Linked DNA regions of Pelagibaculum spongiae. The protein of the gene in region 1 interacts with the protein of each later gene in a pairwise test. Links are inferred from orthologs where the notes say so. Each region holds a gene or a part of one and is shown in the gene's direction. Other genes may lie near its edges.

Region 1 (6,786 bases):
ATACTATTTACCGCAAGCGATTATATTCCATTAGCTGGTTTATGCGCTCAATTAACGAGCCGCTGGCACGAATGGCCAACGCGGAAGATCAATGTAAAGGTCGTTTTTGGGAGGGGCGTTTTAAGGCGCAAGCGTTGCTGGATCAACAAGCCCTGCTAACTTGTATGGCTTATGTCGATCTTAACCCGCTTCGTGCCGGTATTGCACAAACGCCAGAAAGTTCGAATTACACTTCGGTTCAGGCTCGGCTAGAAACAGAACTTGCCGAAAGTAACCTGCGACGAAACAAGAGTCCCAAAAACAGAAAAAATAAAAAATGTCGATATGATTATAATTTTGCTCGGTTAAAACCTTTTGTCGATAGCAAAGTGCAACCCAATATTAATATTAAAGATCAAGTTCACTCTCTGCCATTTAAACTAAAAGATTACTTGGAGCTGGTAGATGCCAGCGCTCGCATGGCAAGAAATGATAAAAAGTATCATATGGATAGTTTTCTCCCCCCCATTTTTGAACGCTTAAACATTGAAACCGAAGCTTTGTGGTGGGCCACTACTATGAGTGGTCGTAGCAAGGTAATGGCCAGTGCTTGGCAGTTTGCCTATGCGATTGGTGATGCAGTGAGCCTGAAGCAGTTCCGCCAGCGAGTGAAGCAACAAACCGAAGATTGGCGTGCGCAACAGGCGGCTGGAGATCAACCACCCCCTTGATTATCGGTTTAGTTTGATCGACCAAGCCTAATCGTTAAAAAATAAAAAATTGATAACCGGAATATATCCGGTTTTTGTCGTGCAATAAAACCAAGAAAACAGAAAGAATATAGCGCGCTACTCGAAACTGGGTAAGGTTTTAATGTTTGTGTTAATGAAAATTATCATCAGAAAAATTGATTTCGGTATCGTTATAATTTTGGGTGGCGCAAATAAAAAGGCGATCCGAAGACCGCCTTATACAGTCATCAAACTTAAATATTACGCATTAGCTTTTGCAGTTTCTAAGTCTTCTGACTCAGGTTTATTTGCTTCTGCGGCATCTAGCATTTTACGAATCACTTCTGAAGCCACCATGGCTAATGCTGCCATAACCACTGCGAGAACGGTTAGCAGCATAAAGTAATCGCCGTAGGTGTTTTGAACGATTTCTTGGGTGATCTTCTGACCTTTTTCCAAGGCAATTGAAGTGGAGAATACCGCGCCGACAATGCCGCTTAATGCAATTGCGACTGAAAACAGGCTGACTGAAAAGTTTTCAATATGCTTTGGCGTGACCGACAGAATAAATGCCACTACTAAACTGCCTACCACTACTTCAGCAAATGCCTGGAAGAAGTGAATGGCTAGGAAAATTTCTGGGCGGATTACTGCATCTTCACTGACACCTAAAACAGCCAAGGTTAAAATTCCAAAAGCGATGGCCGTCAGAATAAATGAGAAGCCCACTTTGGTTGCGGTAGAAAAATTAATGCCACGTTTTTCTAGGTTAGAAAAAATCAGCGCAATAATTGGCCCTGCCACTATGCACCACAATGGGTTCATCGCCATGGAGGCTTCGGGGGCAATTGGAATAAAGCCGAACAGATCGCCACGCATTGTGTTGATGGTTACCATGGTCATAGAGGTCATCATTTGGCCGTAGTAAACGAAAAATGCTGTAGTTAGAGCGACCATAATTAAAATGGTGCCCATTTTTAATTGGTCGGATTTTTCTGATTTGATCATCAACCAAATAAAGTAGCCAATTGCGGTGACACCAATTGCATAAACAATGTTTTTACCGATGTCCATGTTGGCGAACATAAAGAATACTAGGCCGATCATTGCGATAGAAATGGTAAGAAATGCCAGCCAGTTTTTTTTGCTGACCGGTTGAGCTTCGATTTCAGAAGCAATGCTAGAAAACTTACTTTTGAAAGCTATTAATGTTGAAACTGCGATAAAGGCCATGGCAGCAGATACAGCAAAGCTGCCATTAAAACCAACCGCTAAAACCATTAGTGGGAATAGGTACTGGCCAAGGAATGCGCCCACATTGTTAACCGAATAGTTGACTGGGAAGCCATTCTCAAAATCTTCACCAGACTTAAAAGTACGGCGGAACAGGCTAGGGTAAGACGGTGACATTAAACCGCGCGCGTAGCTTGCTAGTGCAATGCCTGCCAAACTGAGCGGAACACTGGCGGCCGATGCGCCTAAAACTAACAAAACATAGCCGACTGAAAAACAACCGTAGGCAATTGTGAGTGAACGGTAAGCGCCGAGGAATTTATCGGCAATAAAGCCGCCAGCAATCGCAAACAACGGCCCGATGGATGAAAAAGCACCGACCACCATCATGGTTTCGGCTTCGCTGTATTTCAAATCTTCTAAAAAGAAGCGGGTTAAAATAATCATCACACCGTAAAATGACAGGCCAAATAACATTTGGCAGCCCATCATTGCTTTATTCAGACGATTCCACATATCGACTCCAGCTGAAATTGTTGCGAACTAATGTGTGAGAATGCTTCAGATAGCTATCAGGCATCCAATAGATAGAAATAATTTATATGAAATATCATGACGAACTGTTGCTTTGAGACAGCTTTAGGCTTTTTGTTGTAAGCGAAGATTTAACTGTTTTCTAATTGATGAATTTTTATGTCACTTTTTTATCTTTATTCAATATTTTTTATGTGAATGTTTTGTTGGTTATAGCTATTTTTTCTATCTGTTGTGATTTAAGTGGTAGCGCAAGATGAAATTGTTGGGTGCGCCTTAAGGCTTACCCAACCTTTAGTTCGACGTTAAGCGAAATATCAGACTGATATTAATGAAAATCAATCGATTTTCGTAGCCTGGGTAAGCCTGCGGGCGCACCCGGGTTTATATGTGCCATACCTGTTAATAGTGGAAGAACAGGCGCAACGATGAATACCTCAAAATAATTATTCTCTTTTCAAAACCCTGCCTTTCAAGACACTCTCTATCAAATCGAAAAGGAAGCGTAAAACGTTTCTAAACCAGCCCTTCGGCGATCTCTAAGCAAAACCTGTTCATTGTTAGCGCTTTTTTTAAAGGAATAACTATCAATACAAAGATCTGCCTTGATCATGATTCGCCCAGAGACCCTGATACTCATATCTTGAAGTGGCTCGGGTATGTGTCATAATGCGCGCCATTTTGGCCATCGCTCGATGCGGCACTTTTGCTGCAGTGACTGAGCGTTGTTGCTTGTTTTATCAGTCAATTGGAATCCTGCTTTGCTTACCGCTTCTAATATCACGATGCAGTTTGGCGCCAAGCCACTGTTTGAAAATGTTTCTGTCAAATTTGGCAATGGCAATCGCTATGGCTTGATCGGTGCTAATGGCTCGGGCAAGTCAACCTTCATGAAAATTTTAGGTGATGACCTTGAGGCAACTCTGGGCAATGTTTCCAAAGATCCCCATGAGCGAATTGGTAAGCTGAGCCAGGATCAATTTGCTTATGAAGAATACAGTGTCATCGACACGGTAATCATGGGTCATGTCGAGCTGTGGGCAGTGAAGTCAGAGCGGGATGCAATTTATGCTAACCCAGATATGACGGAAGAAGATGGTATTCGTGCCGGTGATTTAGAAGCTGAATTTGCTGAAATGGATGGCTACACCGCAGAGTCTCGCGCCGGTGAGCTGTTGCTGGGCGTTGGTATTCCGGTGGAGCAGCATTTTGGTTTGATGAGTAATGTTGCACCCGGTTGGAAATTACGTGTGCTGTTGGCACAAGTGCTGTTTTCTGATCCAGATATTATGTTGCTCGACGAACCAACCAACAACTTGGATATCGATACCATTCGATGGTTGGAAGATGTGCTGAACCAGCGCAACTGCACCATGATTATTATTTCCCACGACCGCCACTTCTTAAACAGCGTTTGCTCTCATATGGCAGACCTGGATTATGGTGAACTGCGGGTTTATCCGGGTTCCTATGATCAATATATGACGGCATCGACCCAGGCGCGTGAGCGATTACTATCAGAAAATGCCAAGAAGAAAGCGCAAATTTCTGAATTGAAATCTTTTGTTAGTCGTTTTTCTGCTAACGCTTCTAAGTCTAAGCAAGCAACATCTCGCGCCAAGCAAATCGATAAAATCCAACTGGAAGATGTTAAGCCTTCTTCGCGTCAAAACCCGTTTATTCGTTTTGAACAGAGCAAGAAGCTGCACCGCTTGGCACTGGAAATTGAAGGCATGGCGAAAAGCTATGATGAGCCAGTGTTTAAAGATTTGAGCATGATGGTTGAAGTGGGTGAGCGCATTGCGATCATCGGCCCGAACGGTGCCGGTAAAACCACGCTACTCAAATGCTTGATGGGCGCGACAGACTTAACTGCTGGTGAAGTGAAGTGGTCAGAAAATCACGCGATTGGTTATTACGCTCAGGATCATGCCTCAGACTTTGAAGGTGGTGAGCCTTTGCTGGATTGGATGTTCCAGTGGGCTCAAGAAGGTGATGACGAGCAAGTCATTCGCGGTACTTTAGGCCGTTTATTGTTCTCACAAAAAGAAATCGATAAATCAGTTAAAGTGATTTCTGGTGGTGAGCAAGGCCGTATGCTATTCGGCAAAATGATGCTGCAAAAGCCTAATATTCTGGTGATGGATGAGCCAACCAACCACCTGGATATGGAATCAATTGAATCTTTAAACCTAGCGCTGGAAAACTACGAAGGCACCTTGTTATTCGTCAGCCATGACCGCGAGTTTGTATCCTCGCTGGCAACCCGGATTATCGAATTAACGCCTACTGGCATTGTTGATTTCCACGGTACTTATGACGAGTATCTAAAAAGCCAAGGAATTTAGTATTTACCCTTAGCTATTGGTTAAAAAATGGCGAACCTAATCGGGTTCGCCATTTTTTTTGCATTTAATTCACGGAATGCTTGTCGGCCTACAGGAATTGCTTTAGATTTCATTCCAAGACGATCGGTCACTTATTATTGAGCAGGTGCTTTCAAGCAATGGCAAGACCCAGACGCAGTGAAAATACCCGAATAGCGTTGTTGCAGCTTGGGGTTGAGTTGTTAGCTGAGCATGGTTATAGCGGTACCGGGCTGAAGCAAATCCTCGATGCTGCCAAGGTGCCTAAAGGGTCTTTCTATAACTACTTCGCTAGCAAAGAAGCCTTTGTTGCCGAAGTGATCGAATTTTATATGCAGAATCTGCTGGAAATTTTTGATGGCATGGTGGCGAATTCCAACCTAACACCTCTGCAGACGATTCAGCAGATCTACACGGTTTTTGCTGAGCATTTATTGCAGCAAGGTTGCGGTCATGGTTGCTTGATGGGTAGCTTGGCTGGAGAGGTCGGAGGCACCAGTGAATTGTGTCGCCAAGCCATGCAAAAAATGTATTCGCAATGGCATCAGCGATTTTCAGCAGTAATTGATCGTGCGCAGCAGGCGGGTGAAGTGAGAGATGATCTATCAGCGGTGACACTAACCGATATATTCTGGAACCAGTGGGAAGGCGCAATGCTGCGAATGCAGTTTGAGACTTCTGCCGAGCCATTGTTGCAATCATTGGATATGACGCTGAATCGGTTGTTTAAGCCACTGGCTGCTTGATAAACAATTTATATTGGAGCCAGATGTAACTGCATTTGGTTTTTTTTGAAATCAATTAAAAGACGACCGGTCTAGTTCAAAAATTCCGGTGGGAGAATAAAATGAATCAAGCAATTACTCTGGCTACACCACTAAAGCTGGCCAACGGCGCTGAAATCAATAATCGATTTTTTAAATCGGCAATGAGTGAGCAGCTGGGTGATAAAAATCATAACCCACGTTCCGGGTTGGCAGATGTTTACCGTCGTTGGGCCGAGGGTGGTGTTGGGTTAAATATTACCGGCAATATTATGATTGACCGAACGGCTTTGGGTGAACCGAAGAATGTGGTGCTTGATCAGAAAAGTGATTTATCAACCTTTAAAAAATGGACCAGTGCAGCAACCGCTAACGGGTCGCATTTATGGGCGCAATTAAACCATCCCGGCAAACAAATCCCTTCGTTTTTAACACCTGAACCAGTTGCCCCTTCGGCAATTCCGTTAACCGGTGGTTTGGAAAAAGTATTTAACACGCCAAGAGCACTATTAGATAGTGAAGTGGAATCGGTCATTCAATCTTTTGCTACTTCGGCCGCTTTAGCAAAGGAAGCTGGTTTTACCGGGGTACAAATTCACGGTGCGCATGGTTATTTGGTCAGTCAGTTTTTATCATCACGCCATAATCAGAGAGACGATCGCTGGGGGGGGGCGATGGAAAATCGTATGCGCTTTGTATTAGAAGTTTATAAAGCGATGCGAGCTAAAGTGGGTGAAGACTTTCCAATCGGCATTAAATTAAACTCTGCTGACTTTATGAAAGGTGGTTTTACCGAAGAAGAGTCGATGCAAGTGGTAAAGGCTCTATCCGAAGCTGGAATCAATTTAATTGAAATCTCTGGTGGCACTTATGAAAATCCATCGATGATGGGTTCTAAAAAGAACAAACCAAAAGCCAGTACCGTTCAGAGAGAAGCTTATTTTCTGGAATATGCTGAAAAAGTCCGCAAGTTAGTCAAAACACCATTAGTAGTTACCGGTGGCTTTCGTAGCTCGCAGGCAATGACCGATGCAATTCAATCGGGTGCTACCGATATGGTGGGCATTGCCCGGCCACTGACTTTAATTCCAGATCTGCCAAAAAAAGCGATAGCTAACGACCAATACAAAACAAATTTTAAAGAGCCTACTACCGGTTTTAAATTGGTAGATAAGATGA
Region 2 (7,018 bases), on another replicon or contig:
GCTTTTTATTAAAGTTAATCGGTTTAATCTTGGTATTTATCGCTTTAATTCCTCTAGCGTGGCAGTGGCGAGGTGCACTTCTAATTAGTGGTTTATTGCTGGCATTCAACCAGCAAGTTATAAAGCCGCAGCAGTTAATTGTTGAATTGATGGATGTTGGTCACGGTCAGGCATTAATTGTTCGAGATGATAAGCATTTAATCTTACTTGATACTGGGCCAGCATTGGGGAATTTCAGCTCAGCAGAGCGGGTGTTGCTGCCTTACTTGCAGGCTAGGGGGTATTCGCAAATCGACTTATTAGTTTTGAGTCATCTCGATATGCGCCATGTCGGAGGAGCCGGGGTTCTTGCTACAGCAATGCCTGCCAAATTAACCTTGGCTGGTAACGCCAAGCAGATTAATCAAAAATGGTCATTGAATGCTTTGCCGTGTAAGACAGGTGATAGTTATCAGCTAGGAGATATTCGAGTGTCTGTTGTGTTAGCAAAAACGACGGGCAGCGAAGACAAACAGAGTTGTGCGATAGCGATTAATTACGGAAAAAGCCGCATATTAGTGATGGGGGATTTAGATAGGGTTGAAGAAAAGCGGTTATTGGATAATTTTCAGCTGACTACCAATGACCAGCAATTGATTCTGTTACCCGGTAAGCAAGGGGCTAAGAATGCCAGTTCTGAGCGGTTTGTGAAACAGATCAACCCTCAAATTGTGCTAATTAGCACAGGTTTTAAGATTACTAATGAATTGCCCGATCGAAATGTATTACAACGCTATCATTTAAATGACGCCCAATTATTCAGTACTGCATGTGATGGGATGATTCAGCTGGTGGTTGATGCGGGAGGCTCGGTCAAACAGATCGCAACTTCCCGGCTTGAAAATCAGTATTGGAGGCTACCAAGACGCGCAAGTTGTCGAAGATTGAGCTCAGGTTAAACTGCGGGGCTGACTTATCTATCTGCTGTGGTAGAGTTGTCGCCAAGAGAAGAACCGAAGCAAAAGGACTGTTCTGGTGTTTGAGATTATTAAGGCTGGCGGCCTCTTAATGCTGCCAATTGTTATTTGTTCCGTTGTTGCACTGACCATTATTGTTGAGCGTTTTTTCGCTTTGCGTGATGGCCAGGTTATTCCTGATAATCTGGTAGCTAAAGTCTGGTTAAATGTGCAAAACAAAGAAATGAACGAAGAGAAACTGGCCGATTTACGCCACGGTTCTCCGATGGGTCGAGTGCTTGCTGCAGGTATCTCTAATTTGAATACCAGCCGCGAAGTAATGAAAGATGCGATCGATGAAGCTGGCCGCCATGCGGTCATTCAACTTGAGCGTTTTCTAAACACATTAGGAATTATTGCCTCAGTGTCACCGTTGCTGGGTTTGCTAGGTACCGTGATCGGTATGATCAAGGTATTTACTGCAATCACCACTGTTGGTGTCGGTAACCCAGCTGTTCTAGCCGATGGTATCTCCCAGGCTTTGATTACTACGGCTGCTGGTATGAGTGTGGCGATTCCTGCTTTGATTGCTCACCGTTATTACCAGCGTCGAATCGATGAGCTGGCAATTACCATGGAGCAAGAAGCGGTAAAACTGGTCGATGTGATACATGGTGACCGCCGAAAGGATGAGCCAATGGATCATGCCGGGGGTAGCGCGGAGAGCGTCGCATGAGCTGGCGGGCCAAAACTAGAAGGGATGAACTGACTCCCGATATGATGCCGTTAATTGATGTAGTTTTTTTACTGCTGATCTTTTTTATGGTTTCAACTTCTTTTACCAGAGAAACCCAAATTACCTTGAGTTTGCCACAAGCTAATGGCCAACCAAGCGAAGTGATTGATGCACCGAAAGTGCTTGAAGTTAGTGTGGATGCACAAGGTTACTATTTTGTGAACTCACAAAAGCTGGTGAATAATAAGCAGCAAACCCTACAAAGGGCTATCGAGCAACAATCTGGTGGTGATTTAACCTTGCCGGTAATTATTAGCGCCGATGGCCAAGCACCGCATCAGTCGGTAGTGACCGCAATGGATGTATTAGGCCAGCAAGGCTTCACTAAATTAAGAATTGCAACGAGAAAACCGGATGAGTAAATCGGCAGGTGATGTTCTACGCCGCTGGCTAGAACCTGTCTTTCTCTCTTTGTGGTATCAAGATCAAAACAAATGGCTGGGATGGTTGCTTAAACCGCTCAGCCATTTGTTTGATTTTATTGTTTGCCGCAAGCGACACCAATATCTACTCGGTAAAAAAACTTCCTTTGCTGCGGGCGTTCCTACTATTGTTGTTGGAAATTTGACGGCGGGTGGCGCGGGTAAAACACCCCTTACCCTATGGTTGATTGATTGGGCTAAAGACAATGGCTTTAACCCGGGTGTGGTTAGTCGAGGTTATGGTAGTAGTTCAGATCAGCTGCGGTTGGTTGATGAGCAATCAACTGCTGCGGATGTCGGTGATGAACCTTTAATGATGTTTTTACGTGGCCAAACAAAAGTAGCGGTAGGCCGTGATCGTGTCGCGGTTGCCAAACTGCTGGTTGCCCAGGGCTGTGATTTACTGATTTGTGATGACGGCTTGCAGCATTATCGATTAGCTAGAGATATTGAAATTGCGGTTATTGATGGCCAACGCCGTTTCGGTAACCAAAAAATGCTACCTGCGGGGCCGCTTCGAGAGCCAGTAAGTCGTTTGGACAGCGTTGATTTTGTGGTTTGCAATGGTAGCGCTGGCCGTTCGGGTGAGTTTGAAATGCAGCTGCAGCCTGGCAAACTCCAGCCGTTACATTCAGATGAAACGGCGCTGGCGCCGCAATTAGGAAAAGTTTTAGCGGTTGCTGGCATCGGCAATCCGCAGCGTTTTCATAATACGCTGACACAGTTAGGCTTTTCTCCAGAATTAAAAGCTTTGCCAGACCATCACCATTATCAATTAGAAGATTTATCACCGAATGATGCTTTACCACTACTGATGACCGAGAAAGATGCCGTAAAATGTCGCCATCTGGAACGGCCGAACAGCTGGTATTTGCCGGTGACTGCCAAATTATCAAATGAGTTCTCCAGCCATTTGAAAACAAAATTAGCCGAGGTTACACATGGATAAGCGAGTATTGGATGTTTTGGTATGTCCACTTTGTAAAGGCAAGCTGATCTTTAAAGAGCAGCAAAATGAATTATGGTGCAAGGCTGATCGCTTAGCCTATCCAATTAATGAAGATATTCCGGTGATGCTAGAAGAACAAGCACGTCAGCTAACTGGGGAAGAAGTGCAGTGAGTTTTCACGTCATCATTCCTGCAAGATATGCTTCTTCTCGATTGCCAGGTAAGCCATTAGCCGATATTTGCGGCCAGACCATGATCGAAAGAGTCTGGCGCCAAGCGAAATTATCAGCTGCAGCAACCGTTACCGTTGCCACCGATGATCAACGTATTTTCGATCTGGTTAAATCGCTCGGTGCAGATGTTGTGATGACCGCAGCTGGTCATCCGTCTGGCACTGATCGTTTAGCAGAAGCGATTGGCAAACTGGGGCTGGCTGATGATGCGGTAGTGGTTAATGTTCAAGGTGATGAGCCTTTAATTCCGCCGCAGGTCATTAATCAGGTTGCTGGGAATTTAAAACAGCGTCCAGATTATTCGATGTCGACATTATGTGAGCCTATTACAGATATTGAATCGATGTTTAATGCCAATGCTGTCAAAGTGATAGCTGATAAATCGGGTAAAGCGATTTATTTTAGCCGCGCATCGATTCCATGGAATCGCGATGGTTTTTCATCGACTGAAAAGTCGATGGCACAAGATTCGCTGGCAGCGCGGCATATTGGTATTTATGGTTATCGCGCCGGTTTTGTACGCCAGTTTATTCAATGGGGTGCATGTCAGCTGGAGATGCTGGAATCTCTCGAGCAATTGCGGGCGATTTATCACGGCAAGAGCATTCATGTTGAAACTGCTTGTGCCGAGATTCCTCCCGGAATTGATAGCCCAGAAGATTTAGAATATGTGCGGAGTTTGTTGAGCTAAACATCTTATTTAATACCTGAATTTCCGATGGATCAAGGTGTTTGCTTGATCCACAATAGGTATTTGCCAGCCAAAGCTTTTTCTATGACCAGTTAAAAATATTCAATTTCCCCAATTGCAAAGCGCCAGCTAATATCAGTCAACCACTGAAATTAGCTGGAGTGGAATCAAATTATTAAGTGTTTGCTTAATAAATCGATCCAAATTCATTATGCCTGCACCACGTGCCATTCTGTTCGATCCAAAAGCTAATCCGTTCATCCATGCCTGTTCAAGATGCGTTAGGCGAGGGTGGTTGTGCGGTGAAGATCCGACCATCGTTCCCGAGCTTCGACAAAACTACGATCACCGCCGCCAGTGGATTGTCGATCGGCTAGCCTTACTGGTGAAAGCCTTTGCGATAGAAGTAGCAGCCTATGCCATCATGAGCAATCACTATCATCTGGTGCTGTTTGTCGATGTTTCAAAAGCTCAAGAATGGACCGATGATCAGGTGCTGACTCAATATTGCAAAGTCTTTAAGGGCGAACGCTTGGTGCAGAATTACCTCGATTCTCGTAAAAGAAAAGCAATGACCTCTGCAGAAAAAAATATGGCAGTCAGTTTCGCTGATATTTACCGAGAACGACTAATGAGTATTAGCTGGTTTATGCGAGCAATTAACGAGCCGCTAGCCCGCAAAGCCAACGCTGAAGATAAATGCACCGGCCGATTTTGGGAAGGTCGCTTTAAAGCACAAGCCTTGCTGGATGAACAAGCGCTGCTAACCTGCATGGCTTATGTCGATCTTAATTCACTGCGAGCAGGTATCGCCACAACCCCAGAAGATTCCGATTACACTTCGCTACAAGCCAGAATCAATATTAAAGAAAAACGAAACCTGAAATCGAGCTACCCCAGATTAAAATCGTTGCTTGAACCAAAAATGACAAAAGCACAACAAGCAAAGTGCTTACCTTTTAAATATTCAGATTACTTAGAACTTGTTGATACTAGCGCACGGATGGCCCGCCATGATAAAAAACACCGCATGTCGCAAGATTTACCGCCAATTTTTAATCGACTGAAATTGCGAGTCGATGCCACCGAATGGGCCAGCACCATGAGCGGTCGCGGGTTGTCGCTAATGAAACAATTTACTTCAGCGATTGGTAACTATGCCGACATATTAAAGTTCAAGCGACGTGCCCGAGAGCAATATAAATATAAAGAACAAAAGAAAGGGTTAGACCCCACCTAAGCCCACCCTGTTAATTTCCTAACGACCCATTGAAGATATTTTGATGCGAGCGCTAGCTGGTAGGCATTACTACGCCAGCTATCCAATAATGTTTGCTGAAAAACCGTCGAATGAACACTGGTTTTGTCTTTGCAGACATTTTGGTGGACATTATTTTGATGCATAATCGCCATAAGGCATTTTTTGGGGTGCAAAGAAAAAAGTTTGGCTGGCAGGGTTTTATTAAAGTTCAAGCGACGTGCCCGAGAGCAATATAAATATAAAGAACAAAAGAAAGGGTTAGACCCCACCTAAGCCCACCCTGTTAATTTCCTAACGACCCACTGAAGATATTTTGATGCGAGCGCCAGCTGGTAGGCATTGCTGTGCCAGCTATTCAATGGTTTTTGCTTAAAAACCGTCGAGTAGACGATTGTTTTGTCTATGCAGACGTTTTAGTGGACATTATTTTGATGCATAATCGCTATAAAATGTTTTTTGAGGTTCAGAGAAAAAACTTTGGCTGGCAATAGTTAACTGCGATATATTGAAGTTTAAGCGGCGTGCCAGAGCGCAATACAAAGAACAAAAGAAAAGGTTAGATCCCACCTAAAGCCATCCTGTTAATTTCCTAACGACCCATTGAAGATATTTTGATGCGAGCGCCAGCTGGTAGGCATTACTACGCCAGCTATCCAATAATGTTTGCTGAAAAACCGTCGAATGAACACTTGTTTTGTCTATGCAGACGTTTTAGTGGACATTATTTTGATGCATAATCGCTATAAAATGTTTTTTGTGGTTCAGAGAAAAAACTTTGGCTGGCAATAGTTAACTGCGATAATTAACTTAATGATCCAAGAAAATTTTTTCATTGAAGTGATCCTGATGTGATTCAAGAGCCTAAATTGGCACACCCAAATATCTCCTCCAAATAATATATTGCAAAAGAATATCTAAGGCGAGTTACTTTAAGTAACCAGTTTTTTTTCAAAAAGAGCAAAATATCGCTGCCAGTTGAGTAAACAGGCTGTCAGTGAAATGTTACTATCAAACTCCCGTAGCAAAATAATAAAAATACGGATGGCCAAGGAATTTCTGGCCGAAGCATGCCTGGATAACATAGGCTCGGGAGCAAGCTGTTGAATAATAATAACAATGCTGAGTTTTCAATCGATGAATCTATCGCGCTGTCTCTGGTGCAAACAGATACCTTCCTCGATGCAACTTTAAACCCAACATCACTGAAAAATAGCTCTGGCTATGCGTTGCGATTTGACGGTCAGGCTGACCTTGCCTACTGGCAGGCGGCGCTTGATAGGCTGGTTTCAAGTCAGGCGATATTAGGTGTCAGGCTGGATACTCAATCTGAGCAGCCATTTCTCTCAGTTACTGATACCCACCATTCGCTAGTGTTGATAACGGCTGAGACTAATCAGCCTCAGGAATTGCTAAATTCCCTTATTTATCGCAATTATGATTTGCATTGTGAGCCGATGCTCGGCCATTGGTTAGTGCAAGCACCTGACTGTTATCATTTGGTGATTACTGCACATCATTTATTGCTCGATGGGCCTTCTTTAGGAATTCATGCGCGGCTATTAATTCAAGCAGCTAATCAGCCGGATGATTTACCGAAAATCTCTACGCTAGCTATGCCGCAAGGGAACTTTAATTCCCATGAGACGCTGGCGTTCTGGAAATCTGAGCTTGCTCAAGTTGAGCCGCTGCACATTTCCAATCCAGCGTTCAGTCAGACGGCTACTTTATTGA

Evidence for each region.
Region 2: the proteins of DC094_RS02655 (region 1) and kdsB interact in binary tests that used the Escherichia coli proteins (3 or more experiments, as listed by UniProt). The link is inferred for Pelagibaculum spongiae from one-to-one orthologs.

Annotation. Positions count from the first base shown.
Region 1 is NZ_QDDL01000001.1:599,507-606,292, reverse strand. Bases 4,019-6,786 are described here. They hold DC094_RS02655 (TetR/AcrR family transcriptional regulator), read left to right. Parts: upstream 4,019-4,983; coding sequence 4,984-5,589; downstream 5,590-6,786. Other genes in these bases: DC094_RS02650 (NADH:flavin oxidoreductase/NADH oxidase family protein), read left to right, coding at 5,691-6,786; DC094_RS02660 (ABC-F family ATPase), read left to right, coding at 4,019-4,825. Outside these bases: DC094_RS02670 (transposase), read left to right, coding at 1-710; DC094_RS02665 (peptide MFS transporter), read right to left, coding at 972-2,459; more of DC094_RS02660, read left to right, coding at 3,239-4,018. UniProt on the Escherichia coli protein: Involved in response to both electrophiles and reactive chlorine species (RCS). Represses the transcription of the nemRA-gloA operon by binding to the NemR box.
Region 2 is NZ_QDDL01000004.1:186,272-193,289, forward strand. Bases 2,149-5,148 are described here. They hold kdsB (3-deoxy-manno-octulosonate cytidylyltransferase), read left to right. Parts: upstream 2,149-3,270; coding sequence 3,271-4,026; downstream 4,027-5,148. Other genes in these bases: lpxK (tetraacyldisaccharide 4'-kinase), read left to right, coding at 2,149-3,102; DC094_RS11595 (Trm112 family protein), read left to right, coding at 3,095-3,274; DC094_RS11605 (transposase), read left to right, coding at 4,238-5,148. In the rest of the region: DC094_RS11575 (DNA internalization-related competence protein ComEC/Rec2), read left to right, coding at 1-938; DC094_RS11580 (MotA/TolQ/ExbB proton channel family protein), read left to right, coding at 1,015-1,671; DC094_RS11585 (ExbD/TolR family protein), read left to right, coding at 1,668-2,093; more of lpxK, read left to right, coding at 2,086-2,148; more of DC094_RS11605, read left to right, coding at 5,149-5,266; DC094_RS11610 (non-ribosomal peptide synthetase), read left to right, coding at 6,388-7,018. UniProt on the Escherichia coli protein: Activates KDO (a required 8-carbon sugar) for incorporation into bacterial lipopolysaccharide in Gram-negative bacteria.